2 regions of the Williamsia phyllosphaerae genome follow, and region 1 is predicted to be linked to the other one. Evidence: riboswitches for the same ligand, from Rfam matches in the RefSeq annotation. Region 1 holds a riboswitch; the other holds the start of a gene.

Region 1 (9,299 bases):
CGGTCCCCCACTGCACGGTCAGTGCGTTGCGCAGGTTGGCCATCCATCCGAGGCCGGAGTAGACCGCGAGGACCAGACCGATGACACCGATCGACGCCCGCGACGAGATCGCCTGGTCCATCAGATCCTGCAACTGGTTGCCCATGTCGCCCTGCACCGAATCGGCGATCTTGTTCTTCGCGTCGTCGAGGAGATCGGGGCTCGCGACGAACACGAAACCCGCCGCGGCGAACCCGATCATCAGCAGGGGGAACAGCGCCAGGATGCTGAAGTACGTGGCACCCGCCGCGAAGAAGTCGCCCTTGCTGCTCTGATAGCGGCCGCCGGCACGGATCAGATGATCGAGCCACGGGTACTTCGCACGCAGGGTCTCCAGGCGGGAGGGTGTGTCGTCGGAGGACTCCGCGGTCTCGGGGGTCGTGGTCTTCTGCGTGTCGGCCATCATCGCTCCCTGCTCGTCGGCGGTGGGCTGCTGCGTGCCTCGCCGAAGCTACGTCCTCGGCAGGAACCCCACCCTGTCATAGGCCGTTGCCAGCGTCTGCGCGGCCACGTCTCGGGCCCGCGCGGCCCCCCGCGCCAGGATGGCGTCCAGCTCGCCCCGATCGGCGAGCAGGTCGGTGACCCGGCCGCGCAGCGGCTCGACGAACTCGACGAGCACCTCGGCGGTCTCGACCTTCAGATCGCCGTATCCCTTGCCCTCGTATCCGGCCACCAGGTCGGCGATCGGGGTACCCGTCAGCGCGGACTGGATCGAGAGCAGATTGGACACACCGGGTTTGTGCTCGACGTCGAACCGGATCTCGCGCTCGTTGTCGGTGACCGCCGACCGGATCTTCTTCGCCGACCGCTTCGGGTCGTCGAGCAGGTTGATCAGTCCGGCGTCGCTGTCGGCCGACTTGCTCATCTTGGCCGTGGGGTTCTGCAGGTCGTAGATCTTGGCCGTCTCGCTGACGATGTGCGCGGTCGGGACGACGAACGTCTCCCCGAACCGGGAGTTGAACCGCTGGGCCAGGTTTCGGGTCAGCTCGAGATGCTGCCGCTGGTCCTCCCCGACCGGGACGCGGTCGACCTGGAATGCGAGGATGTCCGCGGCCATCAGGATGGGGTAGGTGAACAGCCCGACGCTGGAGGAATCCGCGCCCTGCTTGGCCGACTTGTCCTTGAACTGCGTCATCCGGCTCGCCTCGCCGAACCCCGTGATGCACGACAGCACCCAGGTCAGCTGCGCGATCTCCGGGACGTGGGACTGCACGTAGATCGTCGCGCGCTCGGGATCGACACCGACGGCGAGCAACTGGGCGACACTGACGTGCGTGCGCTCACGCAGCGCGGCGGGATCGTGCGGCGCGGTGATCGCGTGCATGTCCGGGATGAAGTAGAACGCCTCGAAATCGTCCTGCAGCGCCACCCACTGCCGCACCGCACCCAGGTAGTTGCCGAGGTGGAACGAATCGCTGGTGGGCTGGATACCGGACAGTACCCGGGGGCTGGTCATGGTTGCCGATTCTTCCATCCGTGCACAAACAGGTTTCTAGGCGTACTCGACGGTGACCGGGGCGTGGTCCGACCAGCGCCGGTCGTATGCCTCGGCCCGCTCCACGCGGGCCGAGGACGCGAGCCTCGCCGCCGTCGCGTTGGCCAGGTGGTAGTCGATCCGCCATCCGGAATCGTTGTCGAAGGCCTTGCCGCGCCACGACCACCAGGAGTACGGCCCCGGCTCGTCACCGCGCAGCGACCGCACCACGTCGGTCCACCGACCGGCGAGCAGGTCGGCGACCCACTGCCGCTCCTCGGGGAGGAACCCGGGACTCTTCGCGTTCGTCTTCCACGCCTTGAGGTCCAGCTCGGTGTGCGCGATGTTCCAGTCACCGCCCACGACGACCGCACGCCGCTTGCGCGCGAGGGTGTCGAGGTGGGTCGCGAAGGAATCCATGAAGCGGAACTTGTCGTCGCGCTTGGATCCGTCCGAAGCACCCTTGGGGAGGTACAGCGACCCCACCGTGAGCGCGGGCCGGTCGTCGGCGGCGGCGAAATCGGCCTCCAGGTACCGGCCGGTGTGATCGAACTCGTCGCTGCCGAAACCTCGGCGCACCGCGGTGGGCGGGAGCGTGCTCAGCACCCCGACGCCGGCGTGGCCCTTGACCGACGAGTCGACCATCGACAGGTGCCATCCGGCCTCGAGCGCGGGAGCCAGGGCCTCTCGGGCCTGCTCCTCGGTGGCCCGGATCTCCTGCATCAGCACGAAGCGTGAGCCGATCGGCTCGCCCAGCCAGGGCAGCATCCCGGGGTTGTGCGGATTGCGTTCCTTGACCGCGGCGCGGACACCGTTGACGTTGGCTGTGGTGATCGTGAAGGGCACGGCCGCGAGACTAGTGGACGGCCATCGGCGTATCGATATCGGCCGCAACGGAGTTGGCCTTGCCGGTGGTGCGTCGCTGCGCGAGGACCGCCACCGCGAGCATCACCAGTCCGGCGACGCCGAGGCCGGCCCCGAGCACCGACGGTGCGCGGTAACCGAACCCTCCTGCGATGACCAGGCCACCGAGCCAGGCACCGCCGGCGTTGGCGACGTTGAGCGCGGAGTGGTTGAGTGCGGCGGCCAGGGTCTGGGCGTCGTCGGCGACGTCCATGAGTCGTGTCTGCAGTGCGGGCACCAGCGCCGAGCCGGTCACACCGACGACGAAGACCAGGACCAGCGCGGTCCAGACGTTGCCCGCCACGGCGACGAACACCAGCAGGGCGACGACGATCGAGACCAGTCCGGCGACGAGCGTCCCGACGACGTTGCGGTCGGCGAGCGCGCCGCCGACGATGTTGCCGACGACCATGCCGATCCCGAAGAGCATGAGTGCGATCGGGACGAGGCCCCCGGGGAGACCGGAGACGTCGGTCAGGGTCGTGTGGATGTAGGTGTAGAACGCGAACATGCCGCCGAAGCCGACGATCCCGATCAGCAGGGTGAACCACACCTGCGGGCGGGCGAGGGCGCCGAGTTCGGTCATCGGATTGGTCATCGTCATGCCCGTCAGCGTGGGCAGGTACCGGATCAGGGCGGCGATGGTGAGCAGTCCGATGACGACGACCACGCCGAACGCGGTGCGCCACCCGAGCGAGTCGCCGAGCCACGTGGCGGCCGGGACACCGACCACGTTGGCCACCGACAGGCCCATCATGACCTGACCGACGGCCTTGGCGCGGCTGCCCGCACCGGCGAGGTGGGCCGCGACGAGCGCGGCGACACCGAAGTAGGCACCGTGGGGCAGACCCGCGACGAACCGGGCCGCCATCAGCGTCCCGTAGGTGGGAGCGAAGACCGTCGCGGCGTTGCCGATCACGAACGCGACCATCAGAGCGATGAGCAGGGTCCGTCGCGACATCCGCGCGGTGGCCGCGGCGATCAGGGGCGCGCCGACGACAACACCGAGCGCGTAGGCGGAGATGACGTGGCCGGCGGTGGGTTCGCTGATGTCGAGCGAGCCGGCGATGTTCGGGAGCAGCCCCATCGAGACGAACTCGGTGGTGCCGATGCCGAAGCCGCCAAGGGCGAGCGCGAGGATCGCGACCCGTCGGGTGCGGGCGACCGCCGCGCAGGACGAGTCGGGGTGGGTGTTCAGCGCGGTGGCCATGGCGCACTCCTCTCACACAGGGTGAACCGTCAGGTCCGCTTGCGATGGGGCGCAGCGCACACCGGTGGGCGCCACGAGTCACCTCAACGGTCGACCTCGTGAGAAAGATTCCGAGGATGCGGGTGAGTTGCTTCACACCCGCCCCGAGGTCAGGACGCTTCTGCGCCACCGTGGGAGTCGTCGGTGGTCGACGACTGGTCCGAGTGGGAGCCCGCCGACGGCGTGCCCGTTGTTCGGTCGGGGGTCGGCGGCGCGGTGGGCGACGCCGTGTCCGGGGACGTGGTCGGGGTCGACGGCGACGGTTTCGTCGGCCGGAACCTCGTGAGGACTTCACCGAGCCGTTCTCTCACCGCCGCCCGCAACGGACCGGGAGAGGAACCGGGCGTGGACGGGGTCATCGGGCGCGGGGGTATCGGGCTCGGGCTCGGGCTCGGGCCGTTGTTCGAGGTCAGTGCAGGCGGAGTGGACGCGGTCGGGACATCGACGTTTGCCCCGGCGCCCCGAACGGGTGCGGTGGCAGGCACACGACCGGCTACGCGCTCGCGGACGACCACGGCCCAATCGCTCGCGAATCGAATCGGGTACCGGGCGATGCCGCGAAGGGAGACGAGCAGCCGAGCCTGTGCTGCGGGATCTCCCCGGAGCGCGCTGCCGATCGTGAGCAGATCGGGAAGCGTGGCCCCGTGGCCCAACTCCGGGTACTGCGGACCCCTCGCCTGGAAGAACGCGAGCACCGGTTGGATCCGCGCGAGTTCGGGATACCGAAGCGGGATGTAGTACGAGTGGACATCGTCGAGGGCGTGCACTCCGACACGGTTGAGCAGGATCGAGATCGCCATCGGTCGGGCGAGCAGGACGGGCCCGGTCGGTTCAGGACCTTGCCCCAGCGCGGCGGGGTCCCTCATGTACTGGCCGTACTCGAAATGCTTCGTACCGAATGCGAGCAGCGCATCGAGGGCGCCGACCGGATCATGGAGGGGATCGGGCAGGTCGCAGATGGGGTCGCCGTCGACGCACACGTCGAGCACCGGGATGTCGCCGTAGCCACCGGGCCCACGCGGCCCGCGCATCCCGAGCCCCGGTATGACACCGACCATGGACAGTTCGACACCGCGCCCGCGGGAGTCCCCGGTGCGACGCGGATCGGAGTACAGCTCGCCGGACACGATCGGGGCGCCGTTGCTGTCCTTGGTCGCGATGGCCTGGTCCGGATCGGAGGCGAGCGCGTGGAGCTCGTCGCCGGCGATGGCTGCCCCTTGCGAGTAGCCCACGATGACGACCGGGCTCTCCGAACACCCGGGCGTCGCCCGGTAGGCCGCGATGTCGCGGTGCACGGCGGTACGACCGGCGGCCGCACTCGCCGCATAGGACGTGGCACCCAACGGCCACACATTTGCCGGATAGTCCACGTGTTCCACGTCGTATCCCTCGTAGCGCGAGGCGATGTCCCGGGTGTGGTAATTCAACGGATCGTCGTTGGTCCCGTCGAGGATGAAGACCTTTCCCGACGAAGGACAGGCGGCGCTCTGGGCCTCGACAGCGGACGCGACACCGCCCTGGAACAGCACCAACACGACCGGTATCGATGCCGACGCAACGGTGAGCGCGAGTCGCGCACGCAAGATCTTCACTGAAGAAACCACTTTCGTCCGGTGCCGACACCAGCACGCCTGGTTTCTCAGAATATGGATTCACGACATTGTCGGAAATCGTTTGAACGCACGAATAATTCACAGAACAATGCGCAAATGAATGCATTCATTGTGCATTCGCTAACAATTCTTTTCCTCGCGCGCGGGGGTCCGGCGACCCGATCCCCGAGGACCATCGCGAACGCAAGGCGGGCCGCCGTTGCGATCGCTCTGCGTCAGAGCCTTCCGTCGGCGAAATCCCGGTGTTATATCCTTGACGCCAGGTCATGAGTATCAGCGTCAAGCCCCGGCTTGCTGATCGGCAACCCTCCAACCGCGGTGGGGTGCTCCGGGTGATTGACCGGGTTGTGGACGCCCACCGCATGCGGTGAGGCCACGGCAAGCGCGGGTCCGAAGGTCGGACCCACACCGGGCACCGTTGCCCGGCCGACCGAAAGAGAGCTCCATTCAGATGTCTGATCTCCCGTACGACGGCACCCTCGAGCCCGAGGATCCCACTCTGAACTGGTCCTTCGAGACCAAGCAGATCCATGCCGGCCAGACCGTGGACGCGGCCACCTCGGCACGCGCACTGCCGATCTACCAGACCACCTCGTACACGTTCCGCGACACCCAACACGCGGCCGACCTGTTCGGACTCGCCGAACCGGGCAACATCTACACCCGCATCATGAATCCGACGCAGGATGCCGTCGAGCAGCGCATCGCCGCGCTGGAGGGTGGCGTCGCGGCGCTGCTGGTGGCGTCGGGGCAGGCGGCCGAGACCTACTCGATCCTCAACATCGTCGAGACCGGCGGACACGTCGTGTCCAGCCCGCGCCTCTACGGCGGTACCTACAACCTCTTCCACTACACGCTGCCGAAGTTCGGCATCGAGGTCACCTTCGTCGACGACCCGGAGAACCTCGACTCGTGGCGGGCCGCGGTCAAGCCCAACACCCGGGCGTTCTACGGCGAGACGATCTCGAACCCCAACAACGAGATCCTCGACCTCCCCGGGGTGTCCGGCGTCGCGCACGAGAACGGCGTCCCGCTCATCGTCGACAACACCGTCGCCACCCCCTACCTGATCAAGCCGCTCGAGCACGGCGCCGACATCGTCGTGCACTCCGCCACCAAGTACCTCGGTGGCCACGGCACCGCGGTCGGCGGCGTCATCGTCGACGGCGGCACGTTCGACTGGCGCGATCAGCGCGACGGAGTCGACCTGTTCCCCGGGTTCACCACGCCCGACGCGAGCTACCACGGCGCGGTGTTCGCCGACCTCGGCGCCCCGGCCTTCGCGCTCAAGGCCCGCGTGCAGTGGCTGCGTGACACCGGTGCGGCCATCTCGCCGTTCAACGCATTCCTGATCTCGCAGGGCATCGAGACCCTGAGCCTGCGCATCGAGCGGCACGTCGCGAACGCACAGAAGGTGGCGGAGTTCCTCGAGGGTCATGCTCAGGTCGAGTCGGTGGCCTACGCCGGCCTGCAGTCGTCGCGGTGGTACGAGCGCGGGCAACAGCTCGCCCCCAAGGGTCAGGGCGCCATCGTGGCGTTCGAGATCACCGGCGGCGTGGACGCGGGCAAGCGCTTCGTCGACGCGTTGACGCTGCACAGCCACGTCGCCAACATCGGCGACGTCCGCTCGCTGGTCATCCACCCGGCGTCGACCACGCACTCGCAGCTGGCTCCCGAGGAGCAGCTCGCCGCCGGCGTGGCCCCGGGACTGGTGCGCCTCGCGGTGGGCATCGAGGGGATCGACGACATCATCGCCGATCTGGAGACAGGATTCGGAGCGGCCAGGTAACTGTGAGCATCGACCCACGGGCACTCTCGGTGTCTGCACCCTCGGAGACGACATCCGACTGGGAGACCCTCCCGGACGGGCAGCTCACCAGCGTGTCCGTGGGTCCGATCTCGCTCGACAACGGCGAACGGATCGACGACGTCACCATGGCGTTCCAGCGCTGGGGCCGTCTGTCACCCGACCGTGACAACGTCGTCCTCGCCCTGCACGCGCTCACCGGCGACAGCCACGTGACCGGCCCGGCCGGTCCCGGTCAACTCTCCCCCGGCTGGTGGGACGGTCTGATCGGACCGGGGTGCGCGGTCGACACCGACGAGTGGTGCGTCGTATCGGCCAACGTGCTCGGCGGGTGCAACGGATCCACCGGCCCCTCCTCCCCCGACTCCGACGGCAACACCTGGGGGTCGAGGTTCCCGCAGATCACCGTGCTGGATCAGGTCCGGGCCGAGGTCGCCCTGATGGATGCGCTCGGGATCGACTCGGTGGCAGCGGTTCTCGGCGGATCTATGGGCGGCGCCCGTTCGCTCGAGTGGGTCATCGGCTTTCCCGAACGCGTGCGCAGCGCCTTGATCCTGGCCGTCGGACCGCGGGCCACCGCCGACCAGATCGGCACGCAGACAACGCAGATCGCCGCGATCAAGGCCGATCCGCACTGGCACGGCGGCGACTACCACGGCACGCCCGACCGGCCCACCGCCGGCCTCGGCATCGCCCGTCGGATCGCGCACATGTACTACCGTTCCGAGCCCGAACTCGACAGCCGCTTCACCAATGAGCCTCAGGGCGACGAGGATCCGCTGGTGGGCGGGCGCTACGCGGTACAGAGCTACCTCGAGCACCAGGCCGACAAACTCGTCGCGCGATTCGATGCCGGCAGCTATGTGGTGCTCAGTGAGGTGCTCAACCATCACGACGTGGGACGCAACCGTGGCGGGACGCGCGCGGCTCTGCAGGGGTGCCACGTCCCGGTGGTCGTCGGCGGCATCACCTCCGATCGGCTCTACCCGCTGCGGACCCAGGCCGAGTTGGCCGAGCAGATGCCCGGCTGCGTCGGCGGACTGCAGATCGTGCACTCCGACAACGGACACGACGGATTCCTGACCGAGTTCGACGCCATCGCCGATCTCCTCAAGCGCACCCTGGAACTCGCGCGGCGCTGACCCGGTCCCTGCGACGCAGGGGGCCTCAGCCGACCGGGGCGGTGGTGGGTGTCCCCGGCGCCGATCTGCTCGGGGCGCGGTCCAGCGGATTGGGGTAAGGCGTCAGTGTGCGCGTGGGCGCGTCCTTCGGCGGCGGCACCGATCCCGAGTACGGATTCGGCGAGCCCGTCTGCGACCCCGGCACCGCCGGTGTACTCGGACCCGGCGCCGAGTTCTCCGGCGTGATCGTGGAGGTCGGCACCTGCGACGAGGGCATGGTCGGCAATTCTGTTGTCGCCCAACCGGGACGATTCGGCACCCGCGGTGACGCGGGTGTGAAGGTCTCCACCGGCGCCTGCTCGGTCGTCGTCTCCGGTGCGATCGTCGTCGAGGACTCCGGGACCGCCGGGGCGACCGAACGAGTGGGCGAGATCGACGTCGCCGAGGTCGCGGTGGCGACGTTGACCGCCGGTTCGCCGACCACCGAGGACGCCGGGCCGGACGGGGTGAGCACCTCCGGCGAGGAGTTGCCGGTGAGGGCGGCTCCGACGGCGTAGACGGTCAACATCGTGCCTGCGAGCAGAGCACCGACGACGGCCAGCGGGACCGCGGAGAGCCAGTCCCGGTGGCGACGACCGCCGATGAAGGCCAGCCGCAGTGGGGCCGCACCACCCGACCCGGCCAGCAAGGCGGCACCGATGGCGCACAACAGTTCCGGTGACTCCGGGCGGATCACCTGGGTCGGTCCGTCGCGCTCGACGACGGCGTGCAGTGCGGGGATGTTGGCGAGACCACCGACGAGGACCACGGGCACCGACGCGGAGTCGACGAACCCGGTCACCTCGGTGATCAGCCTCTCGGCCATCGTGGCGATCGCCGCCTCGAGCATCGACACCGACATCTCCCGGTCGACCCCGGCGACCTGGAAAGTGGTCGAGTCCTCCTGCGACAGATCTTCTTTGGCCGTACGGCAGCCCGAGACGAGCGCGGCCCACCCGGCCCGCGACGTCATCGGGCTGGTCTGGGCGGCCACCTGATCGGCCAGCGCGGCGTCGAGGGCGAACCCGGACACGGCGGTCGAGCGGGTGATGTC
Region 2 (9,299 bases), on a different contig from region 1:
GGTGGCGCGCCCGAGGCGACCGCAGTGGATCAGGCGATCGTGCGCCTGGGCGTCCCCGGGATCATCCACGGCGTCGTCGTGGACACCTCGTGGTTCGTCGGCAACTACCCGCCCACCGTCTCGGTCGAGGCCGCGACCGTCGAAGGCCACCCGAGCGCCGACGAGGTCGCGAACTCCGCGCAGTGGCAGACCATCGTCGAGCGCAGCGAGGTCGGCGGCGACCGGCACAATCCGTTCGCGGTCGAGTCGACGGACTTGTTCACCCACGTCCGGTTGTCCATCTATCCCGACGGCGGTGTCGCCCGGCTCCGCGTGCACGGCCGTGGCGTCCCCGACCCGGCCATGCTGGGGCACGGCAGTTTCGACCTGGCCGCACTCGAGAACGGCGGGATGATCACCGACTGTTCCAACATGTTCTACGGCTCACCGAACAACCTGTTGATGCCCGGTCGCGCGCGGTCGATGGGCGAGGGATGGGAGACCTCCCGGCGCCGCGACGACGCCAACGACTGGGTGCAGGTACGTCTGGCCGACGAGGGCGTCCCCGGTCTCGTCGAACTCGACACCAGTTACTTCCTCGGCAATGCGCCCGGGGCGGCCCGCGTGCAGGGGCGTAACGCCGGCGGCGAGTGGTTCGACGTGCTCGAACACACTGTGCTGCAACCCGACACACGTCACCGCTTCGTCGTCGAGGGCGTCGGCCCGATGACCGAGGCCCGGGTGGACATCTATCCCGACGGGGGCATGGCGCGGTTCCGACTGTTCGGCGCGCTCACCGACGCAGGACGGGACGAGGTCGACCGACGCTGGTCGTCGGGCGACAACTGACGTGTCACGTGGTGGCGCGTAGCGGTAGGACGACACGACTATCCACAGGTTCGCTCGCCACCCGTTCACTTTGTCGGTACTCGAATGTATGTTCGATTAATGGCCATCGCGACCACCACCCCCGCACCCGAGACCGGTGTGCCGTTGGTGTCGCAACTCGCTGCCGACGAGGGCCACACCGCGGCTGAGCTGATCGAGATCCTGGCGCACTGTCGCGCAGTCCACGCCTCCGCGGACTACCGGATGTTGCAGGCCGCCAGCCTGATCCACGACGAACGCGAGGAAGACCACCTCAGCGAGATCGCCGGGGTCGATTCCGGTGAGGCGTCCTCGATGGCCGATCTCGCCGACCGGACGGATGCGGCTCGACTCGGGTGCGGTCCACGCGCCGACTTCGGGCCCGACGGCCTACAACGCGCGGTCGCCGAGGTCGGAGCCGTGCTGAACCTGCCGCCGGCACGCGCCCGCGAGATCATCACCGCCGGCGCCGATCTCCGCCATCGCCTTCCACTGACCGGCCACGCCCTCGCCGTCGGCCGGATCGACCTGGCCACGTTCCTCGTCGCCGTCTCCCGCACCCGGTTGTGCTCGTCGGAGACCATCGCCGACGTCGACGCCCATCTCGCGCAGGCAATCTTCGCCCGCCCACCGATGTCACGAGCGCGGTTCACCGTGATGGTCGACGCCATCATCGCCCAGATCGACTCCGACGCACTGCTACGTCGCCGCGCCCGCGCCGCCGCCGACCGCAAGGTCTCCGTCCGCCCCGACCACCACGCACCCGGCCAATCACGGCTCAGCGCATCCCTACCGATGGAGTCCGCCGCCGAGTTCGACGCACGGCTGACCGTCATGTCCGACGAACCCCACAGCAGCGATCCCCGGACCCTCGACCAGCGTCGCGCCGACGCGTTGGTCGCCCTGTCCCGCGGCCGACTCCACCTCCCGTGCGAATGCGACGACTGCACCACCACAGCCGAACCCGAGCAGGTTCAGCCCGCCACCACGACAGACGCCCCCACGGCCGACGAGGAGTCCGGCCCCGAGCACGCGGCGACCCACACATGCGAGTGCCACTGCGACACGGCCGCCCGACCCACCTTCCACATCGTGGTCAACCTGTCGACGCTGCTCGGCCTCGACGACGACCCCGGCTTCCTCGACGGCAACGGCATCATCGACGCCGACACCATGCGCTCACTCCTCGCCCAGGCAGAACGCGAGTTCATCCGCCCCGAACCACCCACACCGGACGCCACCGGCTACCGACCCAGCAAGAAACTCCAGGCGCTGATCCGCGCCGGCGAATTGTGCTGCACCTTCCCCGGATGCAGCGCCCCCGCATGGCACACCGATCTCGACCACACCGACCCGTTCAGCACAGGCGGCCGCACCACGCGCACAAACCTCAAACCCCTGTGCCGATTTCACCACCGCATCAAGACCTTCACCGCCTGGCGCGACCACCAGGACGAGATGGGGACCGTGTTCTTCCAATCCCCCACCGGCCACATGTTCCTCGGCAACGCCTACACCGGCACCGACCTGTTCACCGCACTGCGGTCGCCACCATCACCCACCGACCACCCCGCCCGCCGACACCTCGACGCCCTACGAACACGGCAGCGAGATGCTCACGCACGACTCATCGAACACAACCGGGAGGCAGAACCACCCCCACCGTTCTGATCAGGCGGCGCGGCGTGCCGAGGACTCGCGCAGCCGCGGCAGCACCTCGTCGACCACCAGCACCGCGGTGGCCAGGCCGTCGATCGGCGTGATGATCACGGCGTCGGCGACCTCGGCGACGTAGAGGTCCTCGATCAGCGTGCGCAGACCGTTGGGGGTGCCGACGTAACGCAGGGTGTCCGACGTCAGGGTCTCGCCGCGACGCAGCAGTTCGGCGCGGGCCGTGGAGGCCTCGGGCGCGATGAGCGCCTCCACCTCGAGGGCGACCACTAGATCGGCCGGGTCGTCGGCGGCGTCGGCACGCAGGCGGGCCCGTTCCCGGATCGACTCGCTCAGCGTCGAACGACGGATGCGCACGACGCGGGCGGGATGGGCATCGACCGGACGCGGGCCGCTCCACGCGATGGGGTGATGTTCACCGTCGATCGCGACGGTCAGTTCGGGGCGGAGCCGGGCGGTGGTGGTCATCTGGAGCCTTCCGATGCTGTCGCGGTGAGGTGCCGCAGTGCGTAGAGGAGTCGGTCGATGTCGTCGGCGCCGGTTCCGAGGCCGAAGCTGACGCGGACCGCCCCCTCGGGGTGACCCAGACGGTTCAACAACGGATGGGCGCAGAACCGTCCATCGCGGACGCCGATTCCGTGGGAGTCGTTGAGGAACTCGGCGACCGCACGCGGCGTCCGCCCCGCGATGCAGAACGCGGCGATGCCCACCCGGTCGGAGGCGTCGGACCAGATCGACAGTGGTTCGACCCCGGAGATCGAGTCGAGGCCGGCGTCGAGGCGGCAGCGCAGAGCGTGCTCGTGCAGACCGATCCGCTCGTGGCCGAGGTCGGTGATCGCGTCGCATGCCGCGGCGATCGCGACCGCGCCGAGCACATTCGGGGTACCGGCCTCGTGACGCGCCGGGCCGGTGGCCCACTGCACGTCGGTGTCGGAACCGTCGTCGACTGCGGTGTCGAATCCGCGGACGTCGACGGTGGCTCCCCCGCCCGCGAGGTACGGCTCGGCCGAGTCGAGCCAGTCGCCGCGTCCGGCCAGCACGCCGCACCCGAACGGTGCGTAGAGCTTGTGACCGGAGAACACGAGGTAGTCGATGCCGTGGCTGACCATGTTCAGCGCGCGGTGCGGGGCGAGTTGCGCGGCGTCGACCAGGATGCGGGCGCCGGCGCTGTGCGCGATGTCGGCGAGGGTGGTCAGTGGGAGTACCTCACCGGTGACGTTGGACGCGCCGGTCACGGCCAGCAGCGCCGCGGGAGAGCGCTGGAGTTCCTCCGACAGGGCGGTGATCGTCTCGGCGAGCGTCGGCCGACAGGTGACCACGCGGGCCCCGGATCGCTTCCAGGGCAACAGATTCGCATGGTGCTCGATGTCGAGGACAACGGTGTCGCCGGGGGTTGCGCCCGCGAGCAGGTTGATCGCGTCGGTGGTGTTGCGGGTGAAGATCACGTGGTCGTCGGCGCGGGCCCGGACGAACCGACGCACCGACACCCGCGCCTTCTCGTACCGATCGGTGGTCAGCTGCGACAGGTACCCGGCCCCGCGGTGGACGCTGGCGTACTGAGGCAGGGCCTGGCCGATCTCGGCGGCCACGACCGACAGCGCCGGTGCGCTGGCCGCGTAGTCGAGGTTGACGTAGCGGACCGAACGTTCGTCGCCGTCGAGCGCGGTGGTGATGTCCGCACCCACCAGGTCGGCGATCGGTCCGGGCCCGGCCGGAGCGGTCCGTTGCACGCGGACGGGTTCGAAGAAAGTGTCGGCCCGCGGGAACGTGATCGGGGTGGGGGCTACAGCAGTCATGGAAGTGGCAGTCCTCTCGAGTCGTGTGGGACTCGCGAGGAGTCCGCGCTTGCACACGCCGGTCTCGTACGTGTGCCTGGTCGTCACCCGGAGCACCCCACCGCGGTTGGAGGGTTGCCGATCAGCAAGCCGGGGCTGTGCGCTGATACTCATGACCTGGGCATAAGGATGCTCGCCGACCATCGGGGGTGTCAATCGAGGTGTGGCGTGTGACACATTCCACGTGCCCATTCCGAGCGGCGTCGTGGGCGGAATTGCGGTCACGGTGATCGCAAACCCCCCGGGTAGCGTTGACCGTGTGTCCTTCCACCTGTCCCGACCACATGGATCGGTCCGCGCGGGCGCGCCCACGGCGCAGTTCTCCTCTGCGGCCGACGCCGTCGCTGCGATCGCCGCGGGGCGCGCGTCTGGTCGCCCGATGGCGGTGGTCGGTGCGTTGTCGTTCGACACCGCCGCGCCCGACGCACTCGTCGCGGTCGATGGTCTCGAGCACGGCGATCCGTCGCTGCCCGACGCCGAGCCGTTGTCGGTGCCGATGACGCTGACCGCCTCGGTTCCCACGCCGGAGGTACACCGCGAGCGGGTCGCGGCCGTCATCGACCGCATCGTCGCCGGCGCGGCCGACAAGGTGGTGCTCGCGCGGTCGATCGAGATGCGGGCGGACGTCGATGTCGACATCGACGAGTTGGTCGCCGCGCTGGCCGCCGGCAACCACGAGCACAACGGTTTTCGCGTCGACCTCACCCCGGCAGGCGCAGGTTTCGCCGGACACACCCTGGTGGGCGCGAGCCCGGAGTCGTTGGTGCGCAAGATCGGTGACCGTGTGACGTGCCGGCCCTACGCCGGGTCGGCTCCCCGCTCTGACGATCCCGACGTCGACGCGGCTCGGGCGGCGGCACTGTTGGCGTCGGCCAAGGACCATTACGAACACCAGATCGTGGTCGCCTATCTGACGTCGGTGCTGGCTCCGCTGTGCACGACGTTGTCGGTGCCCGACGAGCCGATCCTGTTGAGCACCGGCGAGATGTGGCATCTCGCGACGCCGATCGAGGGGGTGTTGCGCGACCCGGACGTGACGTCGCTCGATCTGGCGATGCAGCTCCACCCGACCCCCGCGATCTGCGGCACCCCGACCGAGGCCGCGCGCACGATGATCCTCGAAACCGAGGAACCGCGTGGTTTCTATGCGGGCGCGGTCGGGTGGTGCGACACCGACGGCGACGGCGAGTGGATGGTCAGCATCCGATGTGCGGAGGTGTTCGCCGACCGACGGACGATCCGAGCGTGGTCGGGCGGCGGCATCGTCGCGCAGTCGGATCCGGCGGAGGAGTTGGCCGAGACGTCCGCGAAGTTCGCCACGGTACTGCGAGCACTGGGCTGCCCCGACCTGCTCACCTGACCTGGTCCGTGCCCAACTGGCGCATTCAGGTGCCCAACTGACGGAGTTACGTGCCCAACTGGCGGGGTTACGTGCCCAACTGGCGGTCAGACGGTCTCGTCGACCGGGACGGCCGCGTTGCGGCGCCGCTCGCGCCACCAGGCGACCGCGAAGTAGAGCAGGACCAGCACACCGACGATCAGGCCGCCGTAGAGCAGCAACCGCGCACCGACCGCGGCGCCGACGAGGTAGCCGAGCATCCCGACCGCGATGACCCAGACCAACCCACCGATCACGTTGGCGGTGAGGTAGAGCTTCACCGGCATCCGCGACATCCCCGCGACGAACGGCGTCAGGGTGCGGACGTACCCGATCCAGCGCGCGGCGATGACCGCCGGGATCCCCCGGTGTTTGACCGCGCGCGACACCTTGTCCCACCGTTGCGCACCGATCCTCCGGCCGAACCGGGAGTTGACCACCCGCGGCCCGAAGTGCCGTCCGAGCGTGAAACCCGTTGCGTCGCCGGCGATCGCGGCGACGCACGCGCCCGCGATCAGCCAGCCGACGTTGGTCGATCCGATCGCGGCCGCGACACCGCCGGTCAGCAGGGCGGTCTCGCCGGGCAGGATCAGCCCGAGCAGCGCGGCCGACTCGGTGTAGACCAACGTCCACACCAGCAGGTAGACCACCCATGGCGGAGTCGTCTCGATGACGCCGATCAACCAATCGATCACCGACTGCACCGCCGCGGCCTCCCGGCTACAGGGCCTGGTTCAGGTCGCCGACGAGATCCTCGACGCCCTCCAGGCCCACCGAGAGTCGGACGACGCTGTCCGAGAGTCCGATCGCGGCGCGCCCGTCGGGCCCCATCGCCCGATGGGTCGTGGTCGCGGGGTGGGTGATCAGCGACTTCGCGTCACCCAGATTGTTGGAGATGTCGACGATCGCGAGCTTGTCGAGCACCTCGAACGCGCGCAGTTTGCCGGTGACGTCGTCGCGGTCGTTGAGTTCGAACGTGACCACCGTGCCGCCACCGGTCATCTGCCCACGAGCGAGCTCGTACTGCGGATGTGACTGCAGGAACGGGTATTTCACCCATTTGACCCGCGGGTCGTCCTCGAGGAACTGCGCGATCCGCAACGCGGAGGCGGTCGAGGCGTCGACCCGAAGGCGCAGCGTCTCGAGCCCCTTGAGGAGCGTCCACGCGTTGAACGGACTCATGGCAGGACCGGTGTGCCGCATCAGGGTCTGCACCGGGCCGTCGATGTACTCCTTGGAACCGAGTACCGCGCCGCCCATCACCCGACCCTGGCCGTCGATGTGCTTGGTGCCGGAATAGACCACGACGTCGGCTCCGAGTTCGAACCCGCGCTGCAGCAGCGGCGTCGCGAAGACGTTGTCCAACACCACCTGTGCACCGGCCGCGTGGGCGAGCTCCGACACCTTCGCGACGTCGACGAGCGACTGCATCGGGTTCGACGGCGTCTCGAAGAACACCGCCGTGGTCGGCACCGACAGCGCCTCCTCCCACTGCGAGAGGTCCTCCCCGTCGACGAAGACGGTCTCGACACCCCAGCGCGGCAGGATCTCGTTACACACCACGAAGCACGACCCGAACAGGCTGCGGGCGGCGACCAACCGGTCACCGGCCTTCAGCAGCGCGCCCAACGACACGAACACGGCGGCCATCCCGCTGGCGGTGGCGAAACACGCCTCGGCGCCGTCGAGCAGACGCAGACGCTCCTGGAACATGGCGACCGTCGGATTGCCGTACCGGGAGTAGACGAAACGCTGGTCCTCGCCGGTGAACGCCCGTTCGGCCGCGGCGGCCGAGGAGTAGACGTACCCCGAGTTGAGGAACATCGCCTCCGACGTCTCGTCGAATCCGGAACGCATGAGACCGCCACGGACGCCGATCGTCTCCGGGGAGACGCCGGGTGGGAGGTCGCGGCCCTGCGGAATCACGATGACCGCGCAGTCACGACTGACGCCAGGGCAGCCCCTGCGCCTTCCAACCGACGACGCCGCGGTGTCCGTTCGCGTCGGTGGCACCCTCGAAGCCCTCGCTGATGTTGTAGGCCTTGGCGACACCGTCGGCGGTGGCGGTCTGCGCCGCACCGACCGAGCGCTGACCGGACCGACACAGGAACAGCACCTGGTTGTCGTCGGTGACGCCCGCGTCGCGCAGTTGCTCGACGAAGTGCTGGTTGCGTTGGCCGTCGGGGAAGCTGACCCACTCGATGAGGACCACCTCCTTGCCGAGCTCGGACAGCTCGGGGACTCCGACGTACGACCATTCCGCACGGGTGCGGACGTCGACGAGAACCGCGTTCGGGTCCTCGGCGAGGATGTCCCATGCCTGCTGGGGTGACAGATCGCCTGCGTAACTCATCCCAAAAGAGTGGCACAGACCCCGTGTGCCTCGCACATGGCGATTCTCACGGGCCCTTCGGTCCGCAGACCTTCCAGTCGTCACCCTGCTTCACCAGCGACAACGGCAGGACCTGGTTCGACGGGTTCTTGTTGTAGTTCCAGTGCATGTTCGCCGTCGCGGACGCGCCGTTGACCGCGGTCTCGGTGATGTCGGTGACGACGATGTTGCCGTGCTCGTCCCGCGAGCGCTGCGCGGCGTCGCGGAAGGTCGCGGCCGACGGGAAGGTCGACGCCTTCTGGTCGGTCTCGCAGCTCGCGTCACGGAACTTGTCGTAGGTGATCGAGTTCTTGGCCGTGTAGTAGTCGTTGATCGCGTGCGTGATCTTGGCGGTGTCGGTGAGCCGCTCGGACGCGGGCCGGACGAAATGGAACAGACCGATCGCGCCGAGCGCGAGGACCACGATGACGACGGCGATGAGAAACGGCCAGGCGGCCTTCCACCCCGGGTCGTCCGGTGTATCCGGTCCGGACGGGTTCACAGAGGAGTCGGTCGTTGCCATGGCCGCGATTCTATCGAGCGCGACGGCCCGACCGATTTGCCCCGATCCGCGACTCGGTGTCACTGTAGAAAGTGAGTGCAGCCTTGCCTTAGCTGCACCGGGATCGAAGGAGTACTGATGCACCGTCGCCTGAGCGTCGCCGTCACCGCCGTCGCCGCGACCCTCGTCCTGGGGGCGACCGCCGCGTGCTCGCCCCCCTCCGAGGACAGCGCAACCGAGAGCTCGGCATCCGTCGAACCGGGCGCCCTGCCGGTGACGATCGACCACCGCTACGGGTCGACCGAGATCGAGACCGCGGCCTCTCGCGTCGCGACGCTGGGCCCCGGCGACGCCGACACCCTGCTGGCGCTGGGCATCACGCCCACCACGATGGTGCCGTTCTCGGACCCGACCGAGAAGACCGTCGTCACGCCGTGGAACAAGGACCTCCTCGGCGAGAACCGCCCGGTGATACTCGCCGGCGCCTCACAGGACCTCGCGAGCGCGGTGACCAAGGCCATCGCGACCAACCCGCAGCTCATCGTCGCGGTCAACAACGCGGTGACGCAGAACGTCTACGACAACCTCGCGAAGGTCACCGACACCATCGTCCGTCCCGCGCAGTACGAGGACTGGCAGGTCCCGTGGACCGCGTCGACCACCGAGATCGGCACGGCCGTCGGCAAGCCCGAGGAG

What was found. Region 1 has a riboswitch for S-adenosylmethionine ahead of IEV93_RS14745 (bifunctional o-acetylhomoserine/o-acetylserine sulfhydrylase). Riboswitches for the same ligand answer to the same signal wherever they lie in the genome.
Region 2: linked by a shared signal. The riboswitch ahead of IEV93_RS08070 (aminotransferase class V-fold PLP-dependent enzyme) and the one ahead of IEV93_RS14745 (bifunctional o-acetylhomoserine/o-acetylserine sulfhydrylase) in region 1 are both predicted to bind S-adenosylmethionine.

Annotation. Positions count from the first base shown of each region.
Region 1 covers NZ_BMCS01000002.1:174,965-184,263, forward strand. The annotation lists gene yhjD (inner membrane protein YhjD) at 1-442, opposite strand, end outside; gene trpS (tryptophan--tRNA ligase) at 491-1,495, opposite strand; gene IEV93_RS14730 (exodeoxyribonuclease III) at 1,532-2,359, opposite strand; gene IEV93_RS14735 (MFS transporter) at 2,370-3,626, opposite strand; gene IEV93_RS14740 (PE-PPE domain-containing protein) at 3,776-5,257, opposite strand; SAM riboswitch class IV at 5,541-5,669, shown strand; gene IEV93_RS14745 (bifunctional o-acetylhomoserine/o-acetylserine sulfhydrylase) at 5,730-7,067, shown strand; gene metX (homoserine O-acetyltransferase MetX) at 7,070-8,227, shown strand; gene IEV93_RS14755 (Hsp70 family protein) at 8,253-9,299, opposite strand, start outside.
Region 2 covers NZ_BMCS01000001.1:1,704,983-1,714,281, reverse strand. The annotation lists gene alc (allantoicase) at 1-828, shown strand, start outside; gene IEV93_RS08080 (HNH endonuclease signature motif containing protein) at 928-2,517, shown strand; gene IEV93_RS08075 (hypothetical protein) at 2,518-2,985, opposite strand; gene IEV93_RS08070 (aminotransferase class V-fold PLP-dependent enzyme) at 2,982-4,313, opposite strand; SAM riboswitch class IV at 4,354-4,470, opposite strand; gene IEV93_RS08065 (isochorismate synthase) at 4,612-5,712, shown strand; gene IEV93_RS08060 (DedA family protein) at 5,799-6,425, opposite strand; gene IEV93_RS08055 (O-succinylhomoserine sulfhydrylase) at 6,451-7,659, opposite strand; gene IEV93_RS08050 (rhodanese-like domain-containing protein) at 7,670-8,083, opposite strand; gene IEV93_RS08045 (Rv0361 family membrane protein) at 8,130-8,624, opposite strand; gene IEV93_RS08040 (ABC transporter substrate-binding protein) at 8,742-9,299, shown strand, end outside.